2 linked regions of the Endozoicomonas sp. GU-1 genome follow. The protein of the gene in region 2 interacts with the protein of the main gene of each other region in a pairwise test. Links are inferred from orthologs where the notes say so. Each region holds a gene or a part of one and is shown on either strand. Other genes may lie near its edges.

Region 1 (5,790 bases), 5.5 Mb from region 2 along the record:
GTATCTTGCGGACCCCCATACAGCAACCGGTATCCGGGCAACCGAAGAAGTTGGGTTGGCCAGAGAAACGCCAGTGGTCACCCTGGCAACCGCCCACCCGGTGAAATTCCCTGATGCGATCGTCAAAGCGGGCCTGGATGCACCAGCACTGCCCGCTCATATGGCTGATTTGTTTGAGCGGGAGGAGCGTTACGATATTCTTGACAACGAACTCTCATCTCTCAAATCTTTCATCCAAAGCACCTGACGTTCAAAACCATCATGCCTGCAAAGTGCATGCTGGTTTCGCCTTCAAGCAGTTGTGATTCTGCCGATCCAGAACAGGGAGTGTTCTGGAAACTGTCACCAATGAAACCCGATAAAATTCCCCCCTCCGCAAATTCACCCTCGCCATCGGACACTTCGACGCAAGAGCCCACAGGGCATCATCAGGGACACCAGGTAAAACGGTCTCTTGGCCAGAAGCTTACCCGGTGGATGTCATTATTGAAGATGAACTTCAAGGCAGGAATGGCATTATTGCGTCGATCAATACGCCAGATTCCGGCAATAACCCCACCACTGATGAGTGGGCTGTACTGGGAGCAAGTGCCTTTGCCCAATAATCCGGAGCAACTAAGAGAGCTGGCTATCGACTCAGCCGTTGCCCAAATCCCGTACAAACTCAACCACGACCCGATCCGTTGCTGGGAAATAGTCAGGGAAGCTGAAAACATTCTGATGGACAGTGCTGATACTGATCGATCAGAGGCATTGCACCATAAAATTGAGCCCCGTTTTTTCGAAGAAATCCTCAGTTGTGCCAAAGAAGGCCATTGCCCGGAACAAAAAAAGAGTTCACTTACTCCTGAGCAGCAAGACATGGCAAACAGCGAATGCTTTCGGAATATAACCCTGCTGCCCTCTGGCATGATCATTGATCATACGACAGGGCTGATTGCGGTTATGGCGATTAATCAAGTCACCCATAAAATAACGCTGGTTTTTGGTGGAACCAATTCCGCCAATGGCGCAAGCAAACTGCTTGATGAAAACGGTCTGAAAACAGGAACAAAGCCAGGTCGGCTTCGGGCCCAACTCAAGGCTGACTGGCAAAACCTGTTGGGATATAAAATCCCTGACTGCTACCGCCAGGCATCCAGACTGGTGGAGTTAATCAAGAGTATGACCCATTCCGAAGCAACGCTGAAAGCCATGGGGCTTGATGACTCTCTGGGTATGCTGTTCTTAGTCGGACACTCTCTGGGAGGCGGCCTGGTTCAATACAGCGCCGCAAAAAACAGGGTTCCGGGTCGAACATTCAACCCGGTCGCACTGGGCCGCAAAGCAATAGAAAATCTGACAATAGATGACAAGGAGCTGGCCAAAAATGGACTGATTGATAACTATCTGGTGCACAATGACTTTGTTAACACACCCGCTGGCTATAAGCTATGGCACAAACGCCTGACTCCAACCATCCTTGGTCGACGGACCATAATTCACGCTCATAAAGCCACGGGAAAAAATACATTGTATGGCCGTCATAGTCGGTCACATGTGCATTATATGGCTGAACTGAGACGGAAGATAAACGCGTCAAAGTAATCCATTACGGTACTTTGCAGGCTCTCTATTTATCGCCCCCGCTAAACGGAAACTGTGTTACCCTGACACTTCCTTTCGCTTCATCGCCTGTTGTTTCATTTATGCCTGTGAATATAATCCGCCGCACCTACGACCTCTCAACCTGTTGCTTCACGCCCGAGATGGATCCTCTGCTGGCCAGAATATACAGTGCCCGGGGCGTTAAAACTCAGGATGAACTGCCACGTCAGCTGCAACAGTTAAGCGACTACCGGCAACTCAGGGATATCGATAAAGCCGCTGACATTCTGGCTGCGGCTATTATCAACCAGCAACGCATGCTCATTGTTGGCGACTTCGACTGTGATGGTGCCACCAGCAGTGCTCTCGCGGTTCTGGCGTTGAGGAGCATGGGTGGCCATGCCGATTTTCTGGTGCCCAACCGCTTTGACTATGGTTATGGCCTGACCCCTGAAATTGTGGAAGCCGCCCTGCCCTTTCAACCGGATGTATTAATCACCGTCGATAATGGCATCTCCAGCCTTACCGGTGTCCTGGCAGCAAAAAACAAAGGTATGAAAGTGGTGGTTACCGACCACCATCTGGCTGGTCGCGAACTGCCCGAAGCCGATGCGATTGTTAACCCTAATCAACCAGACTGCCCGTTTCCCGGCAAAAATACTGCCGGGGTAGGTGTTATTTTCTACCTGATGTGTGCCTTGCGAACCCTGTTGCGGTCACGGGGTTATTTTCAGGATAAGACAGAGCCCAATCTGGCTGAACTTCTCGACCTTGTTGCCCTCGGCACGGTGGCTGATGTGGTCAAGCTGGACAGCAATAACCGCATACTGGTTTTCCAGGGACTTGCCCGTATCCGCTCCGGCCGCTGCCGACCGGGTATTACAGCGCTGATTGAGGTATCCGGTAGAAATGCTGAAAAACTGGTCGCGTCTGACCTGGGCTTTGCTCTGGGTCCAAGACTTAATGCGGCTGGACGTCTGGATGATATGTCGATTGGTATCGAACTGCTCCTTTGCGACGATATAAACCGGGCGAGGGAGTTGGCCGTTGAGCTGGACGGTCTTAACCGTGACCGAAAAGCCATTGAGGGCAGTATGCACAGCCAGGCCATGGCCGAGTTGGAGAAAATCCGCTTTAACCAGCAAACAGACCTGCCATGGGGCGTCAGCTTGTTTCAGGAAAGCTGGCACCAGGGCGTGGTTGGCATTCTGGCGTCCCGGGTAAAAGAGAAACTGAACCGTCCGGTGATTGCTTTTGCCGAAGCCGATAATCCTGTGGGGGAGCCAGAACTGAAAGGCTCTGCCAGGTCGATTCAGGGACTGCACATGCGTGATGCACTGGACAGTATTGCCAGGGATAACCCCGGACTTATCATTAAATTTGGTGGTCACGCCATGGCCGCGGGGCTGTCTATACCAAAAGCAAAATTCAACGAATTTCAAACGGCTTTTGACCTTGAGGTCAGAAAACAACTGACCGCTGAAGACCTTCAGGCAGAAATGCACACTGACGGTGAACTGATGCCCGGTCAGGTAACCATGGCAACCGCCTATACCCTTCGCGAGGGCGGGCCATGGGGACAAAGTTTTCCTGAGCCCTGCTTTGATGGCCAATTCCAAATCATTCAGCAGAAACTGGTGGGAGAAAAGCACCTCAAGATGGTACTCAAACTACCCGGCAGCGAGCTCTGGCTGGATGCCATTGCCTTTAATATTGACAACAGGGTGTGGCCTGATCCCAATATTCGTCAGATCAAGGCTGTCTATAAACTCGATATCAATGAATTCCGTGGTCAGCACAACCTGCAGTTGATGGTTGAACATTTTGAACCGGCATGAAACAGACCCATCATGATTGCCAAGCTGACAAACGTCGCTCCTTAGATCAAACTGAGCTATCAGAATCTATTCCTTATTAATAAGAACAATGAGGTCGTTGATGACAGCTTCCAGATGGCTACTCACGCTGATGATAATCACCTCCCTTTGCCTGCTGATTCCGGGAGTGACTCAACCCATGATGACCATCAAGGCCGATCTTGATCGTCAGGCAATGCTGAATGAGGCAAGGCATATCGTTCAGCAGCAGAACCTTCATCCTGCCATGGCGGGTCTGGCTACCCAGTTCCTTGATCGTCTGGAAGTTAAAGGGACATCCACTGTTTATGAAAAGAAGCGTTCCATTCTTGGTACCGCTGGAGACCTCTGGAACAGTGGCTATTATTTTGTGGCAGTACTGATTGTCACCTTCAGCCTGGTGATACCGGTAACAAAACTGGGTTTCCTGTTGCTGGCTAATTTTGTCAGGGAAAACCAAAGACTGCTCAGGCTGAACAGTTTACTGGGCAAATGGTCCATGGCTGATGTGTTTGCTATTGGTGTGCTTATCGCCTTTCTGGCGGCCAATGCCACTACGGCTGGACATGACGATTCCAGGCAGATTGTGCAATTTGATGCAGCATTGCACTCTGGCTTTTATTGGTTCGTGGCTTATTGTCTGGTCAGTAATGTAATGGGACCGCTGGCAGAAAAAAACGGGAGGCTAGGGCCTGTTGACGTTTCGTTGCGTGCTCAGCGTATCAGGGCGCTCCTATGACGAGGCGCGGCATTGCAGGAAGGCTGGTTGCCTTTCAAAATGCCGCAACGAAGTCATAGGGGCGCCCTGATACGCCCGAAGGGTGGCTCAGAAAGGCGCCATCTGCTTTGTCAGACTTGCTTGGCGTAGAATAACTACGCGCTGCACAAGTCTTTCGCGCATCTGACGCCTTTCTGAGCCACTGAGCACGCAACGAAACGTCAACAGGCCCTAAGCCAGCCCCATAATTTTCTTTTCAAAAAGCTCCAGCTGCTCAAGCGCTCTTTCTTCACGGAGATCCACAAGCCTGACCCCTAAGCCAAGAAGCCTGACCGGACGACCTCCCCGTTCCCAGGCTCTTACCAGCAACTGAGTAAAATGCTCCTTAACAGTTTCACCGGTTGTCGGCAGACTCTCCTCAAGGGTGGTCTGGGTAAAATCAGCAAACTTCACCTTAACAAAGTGCTTATGCACCTCATAATCCTTTTCAATACGCTGGTAACGTTCCTGAAGTTCTTCAAGCAACGGGATAACCTGTGCAGTAATATCCGCAAGCCCCGCCAGGTCTTTATCATAAGTATGCTCAACAGAAAGGGACTTCCTGCGCCGACTGGTCTGCACCTCACGATCATCCCGCCCCCGGGAAAGCTCCCACAACCGTTCACCAAAACTGCCAAACCAGCGACTTAACTCAAGAATGGAGTACTGGCGTAATTGCCCGCAGGTATTGATGCCTTTTTTGTGCAGTTTCCCGGCGGTAACCCGTCCTACCCCATGAATTTTTTTCACAGGCAGATCGAAAATAAAATCATCCGCCTGTTCCGGCGTGATCACAAAAAGGCCATTGGGTTTATTCCAGTCACTGGCAATCTTGGCCAGAAACTTATTCGTGGCAACGCCGGCAGAGACGGTGACATGCAATTGTTGAAAAATTTTCTGCCGGATTTCCTCGGCAATCAAGGTGGCACTGCCTCGACAAAGATGAGTTCCGGTGACATCGAGATAGGCCTCATCCAGGGACAAAGGTTCAATTAAATCAGTATATTGGCGAAAAATGGCATGAGCTTCAGAAGACGCGGCACGATAAACAGAAAAGCGGGGAGGAATGATCTTCAGCTCCGGGCAGAGCCGCAGCGCCTGGGCTGAAGACATGGCTGAGTGTACGCCAAACCGACGCGCCTCATAGTTACAAGTGGCAATCACCCCTCTGCGATCCGGAGCCCCCCCGACAGCAACCGCCTTTCCTGACAACCTCGGATTATCACGTATTTCAATACTGGCAAAGAAGGCGTCAAAATCGATGTGTATGATTTTTCTCTGGACCACCTTTTGCTCAAGAATGGCATTACTTTCCATCATGTTCCAATTAGCTCCGGGATAAGCACTGTATATACATACAGAATGCTTTTGGCAAGCAATTCCTTGCCTGTTAACCAGTCCCCGGATGTTTTTTTTGCAGCAGACTTCATGCAGCCAAAAAGGATCGTTAAGGCTGCATACATTCATTTTCTGTTATGAAGCTGTGCTCAAAGCGATCGCTCTTTTGATAGCTTTCAACACCGCTTCCTGTAAACGGGATAGCAAGGCACCCTCTGAACTATGCAAATCACAATTTTCAATACACCCATT
Region 2 (5,766 bases):
TATTGACATTATCTGCACGACAGAAAAATCAACCAGAACACTCCTTGCCAAGCTGCAGGCGCTAAACACCGACAGGGATTCAGACATCCCCAAAAGCATCATCATCTCACCAGTCCCGGGATGTCCGGCGATTCAACTGCCAGGTGCCTATAATATTGACCTTGAAGATGGTGATCTGGCGACCAGGGCATTGGGGTTTCAGGTCAGTGTTGACAACAGGGCAGCCCAAAATACAACAGGATTGGCCATTGAGGTTCCCGGCGTTGCCAGGTCGGTATGGTGTTTGTCGTTTGCTGAAGAAACCCGATTGCTCAATGATACGCTGGAATACCTCGCTGAGAACCTTGTTCCATTGACAGAGCAATTGCAAAACGGGCCGGTATTTGACATCCCCCGCACCCTTCTTTTTAACAGCCCCCAAAATACCGATGAACGTATTTATGGTTTGCTGTTACGCTGCCTGCTTACCCTGAATAAAGCCAGACAGTTTATCGCTCTGCACTCTGCAGGCAGACCCGGTAAAACTGACGGTTCGACCACCGAGCTTGAACAACAACGCCTGCATGCACTGACTGAGCATCTGCAAATGAAATTGACCGGCCATGTTTGCCGTCATGATTTTGAGCAAAGGGTTAACGACTTGCTATCAACAGCTCCACAGGTTAATGGCTACCAAATCAAAAGGAAGGCATTTATTACCACACTGCTTGAGATGATGCATCCTGAAGAAGATCGAATAAACTCAGCTCGATGAACTTTTTGAAAAAATAACACTCTAAAGATCGTAGTGGCAGGTATATCTCTTACCACGTCTCCCCTATTAAGTAGCTGGCCATATGGAATCATATATTTCTGGCTACTTGGGCAGGTGCTATGCGAGGCACAACGGAGGGAGCATAGCCGTAGCTATGTGACCGGAGTTGTAACGAAGCAGAGTGCCTGAACAAGGAGTCAGAAATATATGATTTCATATGGTTAGCTACTTAACTGACTACTCTCCCGGCAAACCAGGGATTAAACCGATGACCTTTCGCATATTATTAATCTCATTACTGTTTTCCAGTTCAGCTATGGCATTCGCAGGTAATGACTATAACTATACATTTATTAATACCGGCTTTGGTTACAATAATCAGAATCAGGGCACGCAAAACTTCGATGGAACCACCTGGTTCGTCAATGGTGCCTATAAAGTCCCATCCATACCCGTCATCCTGAACGCAGGATACGCCTACGGCCGCATTGATAAAGACGATATTGCCAGTAATGTCGAGATTGATGGCAGCTCCTACTTTGCCGGAGCCAGCCTGTTATTAAAGCCAACGGACAGATTCCATGTCATTCCATCGGTCACCAGTGGCCGACTCAGAAACGGCCTGTCTGTGGATGCGGATGAGATAAAGGATAAAGTCACAGCCTACACAGCGTCGGTCAGCGCCCGTTATCACCTGGAACAAGGCCTCTGGCTGAATTCCGGCTATATTCAGCAATACTATGACCGGGACGAAGATGACAATACCGGCTTCTTCACTGCCGGAGCAGAATATCAAGTGGATAATGAGTGGGCATTCGGCCTGAATTATCGCGGCAATTCTGACCAGTACACCACCCAGTTTTTTGTGAAACTCTTTTTCTGAGTATTACATTCGGAACTAACTCCGGGCCGGACTCCGTTTCTTCCGACGACTGCCAGCACTTTTTGCTTTGCCCTTTCGTTTAAACGGCTGGTTCGAAGGGGCAGGCAATCCGGCAACAGAGGGTAAGCCATCGTTCATGGTTTGCATCAATAACGCTCTCAGCTCCTGATCAAGCCCGCCCATAAAGGCACCGTAGCTGCCTTTTCGCTCAACAATGTCATTCAGCGAGGCTTCCCAGCGTGCGGTCATATCAGGCGTGGTCACTCTTTCCGGTAATGCGTTGACCAGGGCTCTGCCGGTGGCTGTTGCATGAATATTTCGGCCTTTGCGCTCCAGGAACTGGCGCTTGAACAAGAGTTCAATAATGCTGGCCCGGGTTGCCTCGGTGCCCAGGCCATCGGTTTCACGGAGAATCTTGCGAATGTCTTTATCCTGAACAAATCGGGCGATGCCCGTCATGGCCGATAGGAGTGTTGCATCATTAAATGGTTTGGGGGGGTGTGTCATTTTTTCCTTCAGCTCGGCTTCAGGACAATCAAGCACATCACCTTTGGCCAGCTCAGGTAAAAAAGTGCTCTCTTCATTATTTTCACCATTTTCATCACCGGCGGAACGCTGATGACTTTTGCCCGAATTCATCAGAACCTTCCACCCTTCCTCGACAGTCTGGCGGCTTCCGGCCCGGAAAAGGCCTCTTTCTATGTCGATATCGACGACTCTTTTTCTGAAGGTATGATCAGGATAAAACTGCGCAACATATTGCCTGGCAATTAATCCATACAACTTGCGATCCAGTTCAGACAGTCGTTCAAGGTCCGTTCTCAGGGAGGTAGGAATAATCCCGTGGTGCGCCCCAACTTTTTTATCATTCCAGGCACTGGTTTTCCTTTCCGGTAATGCCTGGTCCACCGCCTTCCCCAGCGAAGAGACATTGTGGCGAATCGTTGCCAACACTTCAGGTGCCTGGGACAAGTGCTCTTCGGGCAGATAGCGACAGTCTGAACGGGGGTAAGTAATCAGTTTCTGCTCATAAAGACGCTGACAGCTATCAAGCACCGTCTTGGCATCCATACGCAGCTGCCTGGCAGCATCTATCTGCAGTGCCGACAACGAGTAGGGTAATGGCGGGGGTTCTTTGCCACGCTTATCTTCGACGCGTTTTACTGTCCCCTGCTTGCCGGTAATACGGTCCACCACATTCTGCGCCAGACGCCGATCCAGCACTCGTCCTTCCTCATCCATCCAGTTCTGGCAGGCTTCGCTGGGTAGCCATTTGGCTTTGAAGGTTTCCTCTTTTGCCGTTAACAAGGTGGCAAAAACCTCAAAGTAAGGCTTAGGCTGAAAGTGCTCAATTTCGGCATCACGTCGAGCGACAAGACCCAGAATCGGTGTCTGCACCCGGCCGATAGAGAGCAGCCCATTAAAGCCAACCTTCCGGCCAAGCAATGTGCAGGCGCGGGTCAGGTTAATACCGTAAAGCCAGTCTGCCCGGGAACGAGCCAGGGCAGAAACCGCCAGCGGCACAAACTCCTGGTTGGACCGCATCCGCCCAAGGGCCTGGGAAACGGCAGAAGGGTTCAGATCGCTGATTAATAAACGACGAACATCTTTTTTACGCTGGGCAGAGAGCTTCAGATAGTCCAGCACCTCATCCACCAGCAATTGGCCTTCACGATCAGGGTCACCGGCATTGACAATAATATCAGCCCGTTTAAGCAGCTTATTGATCACGGATAACTGCCCACGCCCTCCCTTCCGGGGCCTCAGCTTCCATTGCATGGGAACAATAGGCAGGTGCTCAAGCTTCCATGTTTTGAAGGCCGGATCATAGGCATCCGGCTCCTCCTGCTCAAGCAGGTGACCTATGCACCAGGTCACCACATCTCCTGACGCAGACTCGATATAGCCTTCCTGTTTTTTCAGGGGCTTTTTCAAAACATCGGCAATGGCTCGCCCAAGGCTGGGCTTTTCGGCGATAAATAACCGCATTCAAAAACAATCCGGCTGATAATGACTAAAATACTGTTTTTTTATACAGCATAACTCACCATTTGGCGAGCATTCATCCGTTTTCTTACCAGCCCAGGTAGAGTCGGCTGTTGTTATTTTTCCAAAGGTGTTTCGAGTCTTGCATCTGTTGATACAGCTTTTCCTTACTCCTTTCCTGATCCGGCACCGGATCAACCAATCTTGGTAGCAGATTCCGGTTCACCTCTGTTACAACATCAGAAGTATGCACTGGCACGGTATTAACACCCACCTCCGCCATAGGTTCTAAACTTGAATCCCGACCGTTTTCTGAAGGCCCGGCATCTTCACCATCAGATTCCTGACCATTAATAAATGGCTCCTCAGCCCAAGAAAATGATAGATCTTCCTGAGGTACCTCATAATCCCTCTGCCCGGTGTCATCGGTGTTTACTTCCTCTGCGGGGCTGAGTACACCGGCAATCTCGTCTTCAGCAACTGAAGCAGAGGGTTCCGGAACTATGGCTGAATGCTCTTCCAAAACAGGCTCCGGGTAAGGTTCATCATCAGGTTGTCTGACAGAGCCACAGAGGCGATTAATGGCTTCTTGCTCATTTTCCAGCGTGTAGAAAACCTCATAAGGCGGTTCGCAAGTTATCGGGGGTTGGGGCTTGTGATCTGTATGACCAACATGATTGTCAATAATGACATCCGGAACCCGGGGGTATTCAATGTCAAGGTGACAAATCGAGATTCCGGTGCCTTTATCCCTCTGCCCCTTTGCCAGATAACGGCCCAGAATCGCCTTAAATGGTATCAATTCATCAAAGTAAACCGCTTCAGCGTTCAGCGCCCTGCATAAATGAGCAACCCCCGGTTTCACAGGATCTGTAATAGCGGGTTTGATAAAATCAAGCCCATAGCCTTTAACCAGACTCAATACATGTTGTTCATGTACCTGATAACGAACGGTGATTTGGGGAAAGGTGATGATTATCCCATCGGCAGTAATACAGAGAATATCCGTAACAGCCGCCGTCTCAGGCACAATGCTGATAACAAACCCTTCATCAGAAGGCCAGACTGGATAAACACCGGCAGGATAGACATCCTCATAAAATTGGCTTCCATTCCTGAATACCCCCACGTTTCCCTCCGGAACTTTGTAGAGAAATGGAATATAAGAATAGAGATCATAGGCTTCAGCTTTTTCACCCGGAAAGAGTAAGAAAGAAAGAAACACAAATAACATTATCATTCGTTTCTCTTCCACAATTTAACTCCAGGTTCAAATAAAGACTTATCAGGGAGCAGTAGTTATAGCAAAGCAATGAACCGTCAAGACAAAATTGAAAACAAAAAAAGTAAAAAGCCAATCAGCAGGCTTGCATCCGGATAGTCATGCCCGGCCACTGATCAACGAGGCAAATCATGCCACTCACCGATCAGCCGAAAGATATGGTAATCTGAATTCTTCCCAACTCCCGGTTACCAAGTCTATGGCACCTCTGGATTACCTCAAGAAACTCACCTGCGATCGCCCTGAGCCGGTCACCTGCGCCCGGCCAGAGGATCTGATTACCGAGACCGAGAGTAACCGGGGTCGTATTATTCAATCAGCGGCCCTGCGCAGGCTTCAGCAGAAAACCCAGGTCTACCCACTGGAAACCAATGCAGCCGTCCGCAGTCGTCTTACCCACTCACTGGAAGTTCAGCAAACGGGCCGCTATCTGGCCAAAACTATTCTGGATCAACTAAAACAACATGGGGAGCTGGCAAAACTTGGTCTTGAAGGTATCGAAACGGCCTTTACCAATCTGGTAGAAATGTCCTGCCTGCTACACGACGTAGGTAACCCACCTTTTGGCCATTTTGGGGAAGCCGCGTTCAGCCGCTGGGTTCAGGATCATGGTGAAGCCTGCCATCACAAGGCCATGGCCAGACAATCCGCCGTCAATGGCCAAACCGGTCACTCAGAGCTTTTCTACCAGGTACTGTTACCGGATTTGTCCGTCTTTGAAGGCAACGCCCAGGGGCTGCGCATCATTCACAGCCTGCAGACACTCAACCTGACCTGGTCACAGCTGGCCGCCACCATCAAATACACCCGGGCACCTTATCAGAATCCGACCAGCGGATTTGCTTACCGTCAGAAAAAGCC

The links. Proteins that work in one complex are often made in the same cells at the same time.
Region 1: the proteins of O3276_RS23650 (region 2) and recJ interact in binary tests that used the Escherichia coli proteins (3 or more experiments, as listed by UniProt). The link is inferred for Endozoicomonas sp. GU-1 from one-to-one orthologs.

Annotation. Positions count from the first base shown.
Region 1 is NZ_CP114771.1:109,468-115,257, reverse strand. The notes cover bases 1,131-4,056. They hold recJ (single-stranded-DNA-specific exonuclease RecJ), read left to right. Parts: upstream 1,131-1,688; coding sequence 1,689-3,425; downstream 3,426-4,056. Other genes in these bases: O3276_RS00590 (paraquat-inducible protein A), read left to right, coding at 3,526-4,056; O3276_RS00600 (Tle-like phospholipase domain-containing protein), read left to right, coding at 1,131-1,587. Also shown: thrC (threonine synthase), read left to right, coding at 1-247; more of O3276_RS00600, read left to right, coding at 349-1,130; more of O3276_RS00590, read left to right, coding at 4,057-4,182; dinB (DNA polymerase IV), read right to left, coding at 4,393-5,520; O3276_RS00580 (lysophospholipid acyltransferase family protein), read left to right, coding at 5,761-5,790. UniProt on the Escherichia coli protein: Single-stranded-DNA-specific exonuclease.
Region 2 is NZ_CP114771.1:5,623,116-5,628,881, reverse strand. The notes cover bases 1,140-4,024. They hold O3276_RS23650 (DNA topoisomerase III), read right to left. Parts: upstream 3,627-4,024; coding sequence 1,653-3,626; downstream 1,140-1,652. Other genes in these bases: O3276_RS23645 (SPFH domain-containing protein), read right to left, coding at 3,712-4,024; O3276_RS23655 (putative outer membrane beta-barrel protein), read left to right, coding at 1,140-1,637. Outside these bases: O3276_RS23660 (hypothetical protein), read left to right, coding at 1-754; more of O3276_RS23655, read left to right, coding at 972-1,139; more of O3276_RS23645, read right to left, coding at 4,025-4,863; dgt (dGTPase), read left to right, coding at 4,955-5,766.